Regions from separate parts of the Corynebacterium yudongzhengii genome, predicted to be linked through region 3. Evidence: riboswitches for the same ligand, from Rfam matches in the RefSeq annotation. Region 3 holds a riboswitch; each other region holds the start of a gene.
What was found. A riboswitch is a leader RNA that binds a small molecule or an ion and turns the genes downstream of it on or off. The one in region 3 is predicted to bind thiamine pyrophosphate.

Region 1 (3,490 bases), 410 kb from region 3:
CGAGGATCTGCTTCCAGCGGGGATCCTTCTGGCAGTAGCTCGCCATCTCTTTCTCCTTGATCATGGAGTCGTATTGGTCGAGGGAGTCCTCGAGGGTGTTGGCGTTGAGCACGACCTCGCGTTCGTAGAAGTCGGCGGTGGGTTTGATGCCGGGGATGCGGGAGAGCTCGGGCTGCCAGGAGTCGGCGGCCATGCCGTTTTCGGAGGAGATCCACACGCCTTCGGGGGTGTTGATGCACAGCGAGTGATTGCCGTCGGTATGCCCGGGAGTCCACAGCAAGGAGATACCCACGCCGAGTTCCACGTCGCCGGCAAAGGTGGAGAGCACCTCGCGGTCGACGCCGTCCATCCCGCCTTCGACGTACCAGGAGGACTGCATGGGGTGCAGCGCCTCAAAGGTGCCGAGCTCCGCCTCGTGGACGAGCAGCCGGGCATGCGGGAAGATCGGTTCGTATGCCGGCTCACCGGCGGGGACCTCGTGAACAGAGCCGACGATCATGCGCGGGTCCTGGACGTGGAGGTGGTCGAAGGAGACATAGTCGACATCCGCGTTGTTCATGCCCACCGACGGCAGGATGTCGTCGGGGTCGTTGAAGTACTTGGCCAGCAGCTTTTCGGTGCCGAGGCGTTGGGCGGTGCGCGCGAGACGTCGGAACCATTTCGGCCCGGTACCCTGCCCGAGCAGGGAGCTGTAGAAGCCGGCCTTCTTCGTCCCGTCCGCCACGGTGGGCTCCCACACCAGGGTGCGCGGCACGCCGTTGAAGTCCTCGTACTGGATGACCAGCATCCGGTTGATGATGCTGATCAGGGGGTTGAGGTGGATCGAGTAGTTCTGGAAGGCGTACTGCGCGGGATAGGGCGCAGAGGCGATGTCGAAGGAGCGCACGCCCAGGACGGTGCCTTGGGTAAGGAAGCGTCGTCGATAAGCGCGGGCCGCCTCGCGCACCGCCTCGACGCGCTTGCCGCGCAGCCAGATGTCGTGGACACCGTCGAATTCCGGGATGGGCCGCATAGTGGGCGGATCCACGAGCTGGCGTTCGCGGACGATGTCGGGGCTCGACGAATAAGGGACGCTATCACTGGATCCCCAGTCGTCTCGGCGTCCACTGGTTACGGGTTCGACACTGGTCATGGGTCTTCCTTTCCCCGGCACAGGCAATCTCACAGGCGCACAGGCCGGTCACTGGTCAGTTTCGCGTTGATGTATCGGCACAGCCAGGTGGGCGAAAAGCGCGAGGTCAGGTACGCGAGTTTGGCCTGCCTGCCCACCGGATGATGGATTCTGATGGGGCTACGGCGCGGGGCCTCGACGACGTCGGCCACCGCGCGCGCCACCTCGGCCGGTGTGAGGTTGACCCCGAGGCGCCGGGTGCCGCTAGTTTCCACCCCGTCGAGCATCCCGGTGGCGGCATAGAGCGGCCACACGGAAGCGACGTCGATGCCCTCCTCGGCCCACTCGAGCTCGAGCGCTTCGGTAATACCCCGGATCGCGAATTTGGTCGCGGAGTAGACCGCCATATCGGGGGTGCCGTAGATAGCGGAGGCGGACGCGATATTGACGAGCTTGCCTCCACCGTCTTTCAGCCAGGGGTAGGCCGCCCGCGCGCCGAAGAGCACGCCTTTGACGTTGACGTCGACAAGCTGGGCGCCCTTGTCGTAGGAACCTTCCTCCATGAAAGGCCCGCCGTAGAGAATCCCGGCGTTGTTGACCACGACGTCGATGCCGCCCCCAGCGGCCGCGGCGAACTCCGCCAGCGCATCTTCCCACGTGTGCGGGTCGCTAACGTCGAGAAAGCCGGTGTGCACGGAGTCGCTGTGCACCCAGTCGAAGCCGTCGACGAGGTCGTAGACCCCCACCGTCCATCCTCGCTCGGCGAGGATCTCGGCAGTGGCGCGGCCGATACCGCGGGCCCCGCCACTGATAAATACTGATCGCGTCATACCCACACCTTAAGTGAGTCATCTCACACAATCTACCCCGAACTCCCACATAACCCGCCGGACTGCGCTACGGTGAAAAGACACCGACCGAACACGGGGGCCCGAAGGTAGAGGGCTGAGATCCGCGCTGTATCCCGCGCGACCACCGTTTGAACCTGTCTGGTTAGCACCAGCGAAGGAAGTGAGGATAAGTCCATGACGGACGTGTATGCGCGAGAAATCCACCCCAAGCACCGCTACGCTCCGATCGAGGAGAACGGGCTGAGCGTTCCCGAAACCGCGATTGATCTCGACGACTCCCCCACCGGCCCCAACGAGCCGCTGAAGATCTACCGCACCCGCGGGCCCTGGGCGGAACCCACCGAAGGCCTTCCGGGGCTGCGCAGCGAGTGGATCCGGGCCCGCGGTGACGTCGAGGAATACACTGGTCGCGCCCGCAACCTTCTCGACGACGGCAACCGCGCGCTCAAGCGCGGCGAGGCCAGCCAGGAGTGGAAGGGCACGCGCCGGAAGCCCCTGCGCGCCGCGAAGGACCGGAAGGTGACCCAGATGCACTACGCCCGGGCCGGCGAGATCACCCGCGAGATGGAGTTCGTGGCGTTGCGCGAGCATTGCGACGTCGAGAAGGTCCGCCGCGAGGTCGCCGCCGGGCGCGCGATCATCCCGAACAACGTCAACCACCCCGAATCCGAGCCGATGATCATCGGCAACGCTTTTTTGACGAAGATCAACGCGAATATCGGCAACTCGGCGGTGACGTCGTCGATCCGCGAGGAAGTCGATAAGCTGCGCTGGGCCACCCGCTGGGGCGCCGATACGGTGATGGACCTCTCCACCGGCAATGACATCCACACCACCCGCGAGTGGATCCTGCGCAACTCTCCGGTGCCGATCGGCACCGTGCCGATCTACCAGGCGCTCGAGAAGGTCAACGGCGTCGCCGAAGACCTCAGCTGGGAGATCTTCCGCGACACCGTCATCGAACAGTGCGAACAGGGCGTCGACTACATGACGGTCCACGCCGGCGTGCGCCTGCCGTTCGTGCCCTTAACCACCCGCCGGGTCACCGGCATCGTCTCGCGCGGCGGCTCGATCATGGCCGGCTGGTGCTTGGCGCACCATCAGGAGTCTTTCCTCTACGAGAACTTCGACGAGCTGTGCGAGATCTTCGCCGCCTACGACGTCGCTTTTTCGCTTGGCGACGGACTGCGCCCCGGTTCCGCCGCCGATGCCAACGACGCCGCTCAGTTCGCCGAGCTCAAGACCATCGGCGAGCTGACCCGGAAGGCGTGGGAGCACGATGTGCAGGTGATGGTGGAAGGCCCCGGCCACGTCCCGCTGGATAAAGTGCAGGTCAATAACGAGAAGGAACAAGAGTTCTGCGATGGCGCGCCCTTCTATACCCTGGGCCCGCTCGTCACCGACATCGCGCCCGGCTATGACCACATCACCTCGGCGATAGGGGCGGCGAACATCGCCATGGGTGGCACCGCCATGCTCTGCTACGTCACCCCGAAGGAGCACCTGGGTCTTCCCAACAAGGACGACG
Region 2 (3,490 bases), 340 kb from region 3:
GCACTTGCCGACGGCAACCAGTCCGCCGCCCACCAGGCCGCCGGGCAAATCCGCGCGATGACGGCGGTGCTCGGGGTCGACCCGCTCGATGAGCGCTGGCAGGCCGCGGGGGATACGCGGACGCAGGAAGCGCTCGATAAGCTGGTGACCGCGGAACTTGCCCGGCGCAGCCAGGCCCGCAAGGATAAGGACTTCGCCACCGCCGACGAGGTGCGCGACCGCCTCGCCGCCGCTGGCATCGAGGTCACTGATACCGCCGACGGCCCCGAGTGGTCGCTCAAGGACTAAGGAGCTGTTTTCTATGGCAGGCAATGACCGGCGCCGCAACATCCGCAAGAGCAACAAGAAAGGCCCGACGAAGGGTTCAGGCGGCAAGGGCCGACGCAGCCTCCGCGGTAAGGGCGCGACCCCGAAGGCCGAGGACCGCGTCTATCACGCGAAGTACAAGAAGAAGATGGAGCGTAAGCGTCGGGATTCAGGCCGGCACGAGCGCCAGGGCAACGAGTTCGTCGTCGGCCGCAACCCGGTGCTCGAGTGCCTGATGGCGAAGGTCCCGGCCAACGCACTCATCGTGGCGCAGGGCACGGGTAACGACGATCGCCTCACCCAGGCCGTCCAAATCGCGAATTCGCGCGGCATCGTCACCCGCGAGGTCCCCCGCCACGAGATGGACCTCATGACCGGTAACTCCCTGCATCAGGGCGTGGGCCTGGAGATCCCGCCGTACAAGTACGCGGACGTCAATACGCTTATCGCCGAAGCCGCCGATCGTCCGGAGCCGGGCATGTTCGTCATCCTCGATAACATCACCGACCCGCGCAACCTCGGCGCGGTGATCCGCTCGACGGCAGCGTTCGGCGGGCATGGCGTGATCATCCCGGAGCGCCGCTCTGCGTCGGTGACGGCCGTCGCCTGGCGCACCTCCGCCGGCACGGCGGCGCGCCTGCCGGTGGCGCGGGCGACGAACCTCACGCGCACCGTGCAGACCTTCCAGAAGAACGGCTACCAGGTCGTCGGTCTGGACGCCGGGGGAGAGCACACCCTCGATACCTACGACAACGCCACCGACCCGGTGGTGATCGTCGTCGGTTCGGAGGGCAAGGGCATTTCGCGGCTGGTGCGCGAAAACTGCGACGTCATCATGTCCGTGCCCACCACCGACTGGGTGGAATCTCTCAACGCCTCGGTCGCCGCCGGGGTGGTCTTAAGCGAGTTCGCGCGCCAGCGCCGCACTCAGAGCTAGCACGCTCTGTTAGCATCGAGGCATACACACGGGGTGCCCGGCAGAAGGCGGGGCTGAGATCACACCCGAGGAACCTGCACTAGTTAGCACTAGCGAAGGGATGTGAAAGCTTGACGCACGATAGCTATACCCAGGCACACGAGGCGCTGCGGGAGCAGGCGCCGCTCGTGCACTGTCTTACGAATTCGGTGGTCCAAGAGGTCACTGCGAATGTCCTTCTGGCCGTCGGGGCTGCGCCCGCGATGGTCAGCCACCCCGTGGAGGCCGCCGAGTTCGCCGAAGTGGCGGATGCGGTGCTTGTCAACGTCGGCAACCCGCACCTCGACCAGCTCAAGGCCATGGACAACGCCCTGGATACCGCCCGGCGCCACCACAAGGTCACCGTGCTGGACCCCGTGGCCGTCGGTGGTTTGAGTGTGCGCACGGAGTTCGCGCGGCGGGTCGTCGAGAAGCGGCCGACCGTCATCCGCGCCAACCCCTCCGAAATCCTGCACCTGCACGCCGCGGTCACCGGTTCCACGCACGAGGGCGGCCGGGGCGTGGATGCCACCGACAGCGTCGATTCCGCTCTCACCGCCGCGCGCGAGCTCGCCGAGTATTGCGGGGCAGTGGTGGCGGTCTCTGGGGCCACGGACGTCGTGGTGTCTCCTGGGCGCGTCACGCGTATCGACGGCGGCGATCCCCTCATGGCCGTCACCATCGGCACCGGCTGCGCGCTCGGGGCGGTCGTCGCCGCCTTCGTGGCCGCCGCGGACAGCGCCCACGACGCCACCGTGGCCGCGCACGTCGCCTTCGCCACCGCCGCCCAGCGCGCCGCCCACCGCGCCGACGGCCCCGGCACCTTCCGGCAGTTCTGGCTGGACGAGCTTTATCGCCTGCCCGCGGCCGGGGTGGCGTGCCGCATCACCGAGGACTGACGATGGACCTCGATTACCGCCTCTACCTGGTCACCGACTCCCGCCTGCCCGGCGGCTATGAGCGGGTGCCCGCGGTCGTCGCCGAGGCGATCGCCGGCGGGGTGAGCATGGTGCAGGTGCGCGACAAAGAGCTTGACGACGACACCTTCGCCCACCTCGCCCGCGCCGTCGAGAAGGTGGCGCGCCCGCACGGGGTGCCGGTGCTCGTCAACGACCGCGTCGAGATCGCCGTCGAGCTGGGCTTGGGCGTGCACGTCGGCCAGCAGGACATGGCGCTCGACGAGGTCCGCGCGCTGGTCGGCGAGGCGGTGCCGGTAGGGCTTTCGGTCAGCAACACCGCCGAACTGGAGGCCATCGAGGCGTGCCAGACGCGCCCCGACTACGTCGGCTTAAGCCCGCTTTGTGAAACCCCTACGAAAACGGATACCGCCGCTGCCCTGGGCTATGAGGGCACCCGCCGGCTGGCCGCACGTGCCCACGCGATGGGGCTGGCAGCCGTGGCGATCGGCGGCATCAACCACGACAACATTCGGCAGGCCCGCGCCACCGGTGTGGACGGTGTGTGCGTGGTCTCCGCGATCATGGCGGCCGCCGATCCGCGCGCCGCCGCCCGTCAACTTCTCAAGGAGTGTTGATTCATGGACCAGCTTGTCCCCCGTGTTTTAAGCATCGCCGGCACTGATCCCACCGGTGGCGCCGGCATCCAGGCCGACCTCAAGGCGATCGCCGCCGCCGGCGGTTTCGGGATGTCGGTGGTCACCTCGCTCGTCGTCCAGAACACCCGCGGCGTGCAGTCCGTGCACACCCCGGAGCCGGACTTTTTGCGCGCGCAACTCAAGTCCGTCAGCGACGATGTGACAATCGACGCCGTGAAGATCGGCATGATCGCCGACGAGGCCTCCGCCCGCGAAGTCGTCGCCTGGCTCGAGGAGCTTGGCGACGTGCCCGTGGTCATCGACCCAGTCATGGTCGCGGCCTCCGGCCACGCGCTCGCCGAAAGCGTCTCCGGCGAGCTGCTCAAGAAGGCCACCGTTCTCACCCCGAACCTCACCGAGCTCGCCCAGCTCACCGGAGGAAAAGAGGCCACAACGCGTGCCGAAGCCAACGCCCAGGCAACAACACTCGCCGATACCACCGGCGCCCTCATCCTCGCCAAAGGCGGACACCTCTCTGCGGATGACCGCGGCAATACCCTCATCGGCCCCGGCGGTGAGGTGCTCACTCACGCTTCCTCGCCCGCGGTAGAGACCTCCGCCTCGCACGGCACCGGCTGCTCCCTCTCCTCGGCGCTGGCGACCCGCCTGGCGGTGGGGGAGTCCTACGGAGAGGC
Region 3 (3,490 bases):
GGGGGTCAGTCCTTGAACGTGTTAGGAAATAACCCGGAAATACCCTCGCCGTCGTACACCTCGCAGGTAGCGCGGGAGCTTAGTGCTCGGGGGATTTCCACCGTGAGGTCCCACTACTCCTCTATTCCGTTCGTGGGAATCCCTTACCTGGCGGCACAGCAGCAGGGCGTTGACAATCTTAACGCCACGCTGTCCCGCGTGGCTCGTGAGTGCCCCGCCTCGGATATCACGTTGACTGGGTACCCCTTGGGCGCGGATATTGCTGGCTAGGTAGCAGCGTCGATTGGGCACGGCCATGGGCCGATAACAGCGGAGAAGCTGCGCGCTGTGGGCCTGATTTCTAATCCTCATGCCGGCCCGGCCTCAGGAGTTAAAGCGGGGGCGGCACCACGAGACATTGGTGTTCTTGGATCGATGGCCTCCTATGGGGCTGTTGGGGATCGAGTCATGGACGTGTGTAATGCGGGCGACCTCGTGTGCGACTCGGACTCGATTCCTGGCTTGAGGGACCACGTATCTTCGCTTGTCGCGTCGTCTCTTTTCACTGGCCCTCACCCCGCATCGCCGCAAGATATGGGATTTGTCGCCACGCGTTTGCTCCCCGGTTTGTATGGGGCTGCGAAGCACATGGGGAGCTATGCTGGAAACGTCTCGGAAGTGGCGGCGTTCTTGGCTAGTTAATCCAGCAAGGGGCGTGAAAGGCGGCCAAAACCCACCATCCTCTAGGCCGCCTAATCCTTCACCAACCCGCCGTCGACAACTAAGTTTTGGCCGGTGACCGCCCGCGCCCACGGGGAGGCGAAGAACAAGATAGCGTCAGCGAATTCTTCCGGGGTGGTCACCGACTGTAGTGGGGTGGTCTCCGCGATCGCGTCGAAGACCGCCTCCGGCGTCGCGGCGCTAGCGTCCGTGGTGCGCAAGAGCCCGCCGCTGACCATGTTCACGGTGATGCCCTTGGGGCCCAGGTCGGCGGCGAAGGTGCGGGTCAGAGACAGCAGAGCCGCCTTCGCGGCGGTGTAGTCGTGGTAGGGGACCACTGGGTTTTGGAACAGGTTCGTGCCCACGTTGATCACGCGCCCCCACTCGGCTCGCTCGAAGCCCGGTAGTGCCGCCTGCGTGGTATTCAGCGCGCCCTGCACGGCGCTGGCGAACTGCGCCTGGAAGTTCTCGTAGCTGATGTCTTCCGCCTTGGGGCGGGCGTCGCCGTTGAAGGAGAAGTCCGTCAGGGCGTTGTTCACCACGGTGGTTATGGGTGCCCCGAAGACTGACTCGGCGGTTGCGAAGAGTTCTTCGATTTCTTGGCGTTCGCGTACGTCGGCACGTACCGCGCAGGCGCGCTCGCCGTGTGAGGCGGCAATGTCCTTGGCGGCCTCGGCGCTGGTGAAATAGTTGATCACCACGCGGGCGCCCTCTTTCAAAAAAGCCTCGGTGATTGAGCGGCCTAAGCCGCGGGCGCCGCCGGTGACGAGGACGATCTGGTCGGAAAGTGCTGTGCTTTTAGTGCTCTCAGTACTCACAATGCTCCTTGCTGGGAAAGGCCAGCGAAAAGAGTGAGCTCGATGAGACCAGTCCCTTCGCCGGCGTGATCCGGATCAGGTTCTAAGGGTCACCACATCTGCCTTGAGGCACTAGCGGTATCTCAGCCCCTTGGCTTGGGGCACCCCTCGGTATGTTTCCCGACGCTAACAGAAACCCAGCGTTAGAGCACCAAAAGATCCTGTGAGGTGGCCTTGACGTCGTTGAGTTTGTCGCGGTTGCGATCCAGCCGGTTCCACTGCTCCTGCGGGATGGAGCGGCGGGCTTCCTTCACGATGTCCTGATCGGGCGTGCCCCATGCAATCGGCATGGGGGTGATTTGCTGCCAGTGGTCGCGATCGTGGGTGGTGCGCCGGCCGAGGACCGCGGCAGAAGGGATCTTCATGCCGATCTTCGGCGTCTTGATCCCAGGTACGGCCGTGACCGTGCGCAGCGCGAGACCCCAGCGCGGCGGCAGGGAAGGATCGACGTTCGTGTTCACCAGTGCCATGAGCACGAAGTCACGCTCGTTGACCTCCGCGATCACCGAGGGCACGAGTGGGTAGCGGTCGTATAGGGGCTGGATCTTGTTGTACTTGCGCGCCACGGTGATGCCGACGATCGCGAACACGATGCCCATCGCGATCGCGACGATGAGGATCATCAACGCCCACACCGCCTGATCGGCAATAAAGAAGTAGAACAGCAGCGCCAGGATGATCACGATGGCCCCGAGCAGGATGCCGCCGGCGCGTACCCGGCGGGTGTCGCGGATCATCTCGTTGTGCTTGCGTGCGAACGGTTCGTCGACCTCGAACTTGAAGACCTTCACCCGTCCAACGATACCGAATCGACAATCCGGTAAGCATACCCCTGTTCGGCGAGGAAGCGCTGCCGGTTGAGGGCGTATTCGGCATCGAGCGAGTCCCGGCTGACCACGGTGTAGAAGTGCGCCTCCGCCCCGGAGGACTTCGGTCGGAGCAGTCGCCCCAGCCGCTGGGCCTCCTCCTGCCGGGAGCCGAACGTGCCGGAGACCTGGATGGCGACGGCCGCCGCGGGCAGGTCGATGGAGAAGTTCGCCACCTTGGAGACCACCAGCACCGAGACCTCCCCGGCCCGGAAGGCCGCGAACGCCTCTTCGCGTTTGGCATTCGTGGTGTGGCCGTCGATGAGCGGGGCGTCGATACGCTCGGCGATGGCCTCCAGCTGCTCGATATAGGCGCCGATGATCAGCGTCGGCTGGCCGCGGTGCTGCTCCAGGAGCTTATCGACGACCCGCAGCTTCGCCGTCGACGTCGCCGCGACGCGGTACCGGTCGCGGGTTTCGGCGGTGGCGTAGACCATGCGCTCGGCATCTGTCATGGTGGTGCGGATCTCGGTGCACTCGGCGGTGGCGATGAAGCCGGCGAGCTCGAGTTCCTTCCACGGGGCGTCGTAACGCTTCGGGCCGATCAGGGAGAAGACGTCGTCTTCGCGCCCGTCCTCGCGCACGAGTGTGGCGGTCAAGCCGAGGCGGCGGCGCGACTGTAAGTCGGAGGTCATGCGGAAGACGGGGGCGGGCAAGAGGTGGACCTCGTCGTAGATGATGAGGCCCCAGTCGCGGGAGTCGAAAAGCTCGAGGGCCCGGTATTCGCCCTTCGTCTTGCGGGTGACCACCTGGTAGGTGGCGATGGTGACCGGCTTGATCTCCTTCTTCTCGCCGGAGTATTCGCCGATCTCGTCGGGGGTCAAGGTGGTGCGGCGCAACAGCTCGTCGCGCCACTGGCGCCCGGCGACGGTGTTGGTCACCAGGATCAAGGTGGTGGCCTGGGCCCGGGCCATGGAGGCGGCGCCGACGATCGTTTTCCCCGCCCCGCAGGGAAGCACCACGATGCCGGAGCCGCCCGAGAAGAAGGACTCGGTGGCATATTCCTGGTAGTCACGCAGCTGCCAGTCGACGTGTTCGGTGGATAAGGCGATCGGGTGGGACTCGCCG

Region 1: another riboswitch for thiamine pyrophosphate. It lies ahead of thiC (phosphomethylpyrimidine synthase ThiC); the one in region 3 lies ahead of C3B44_RS08365 (3-oxoacyl-ACP reductase).
Region 2: another riboswitch for thiamine pyrophosphate. It lies ahead of thiM (hydroxyethylthiazole kinase); the one in region 3 lies ahead of C3B44_RS08365 (3-oxoacyl-ACP reductase).

The regions. Positions count from the first base shown of each region.
Region 1 is NZ_CP026947.1:2,204,477-2,207,966, forward strand. It holds gene C3B44_RS10265 (MBL fold metallo-hydrolase) at 1-1,132, opposite strand, end outside; gene C3B44_RS10270 (SDR family oxidoreductase) at 1,162-1,941, opposite strand; TPP riboswitch at 2,025-2,139, shown strand; gene thiC (phosphomethylpyrimidine synthase ThiC) at 2,137-3,490, shown strand, end outside.
Region 2 is NZ_CP026947.1:2,133,342-2,136,831, reverse strand. It holds gene cysS (cysteine--tRNA ligase) at 1-288, shown strand, start outside; gene rlmB (23S rRNA (guanosine(2251)-2'-O)-methyltransferase RlmB) at 302-1,243, shown strand; TPP riboswitch at 1,263-1,361, shown strand; gene thiM (hydroxyethylthiazole kinase) at 1,354-2,160, shown strand; gene thiE (thiamine phosphate synthase) at 2,163-2,795, shown strand; gene C3B44_RS09930 (bifunctional hydroxymethylpyrimidine kinase/phosphomethylpyrimidine kinase) at 2,799-3,490, shown strand, end outside.
Region 3 is NZ_CP026947.1:1,793,391-1,796,880, reverse strand. It holds gene C3B44_RS08365 (3-oxoacyl-ACP reductase) at 732-1,517, opposite strand; TPP riboswitch at 1,552-1,675, opposite strand; gene C3B44_RS08360 (DUF3239 domain-containing protein) at 1,700-2,347, opposite strand; gene C3B44_RS08355 (DNA repair helicase XPB) at 2,344-3,490, opposite strand, start outside.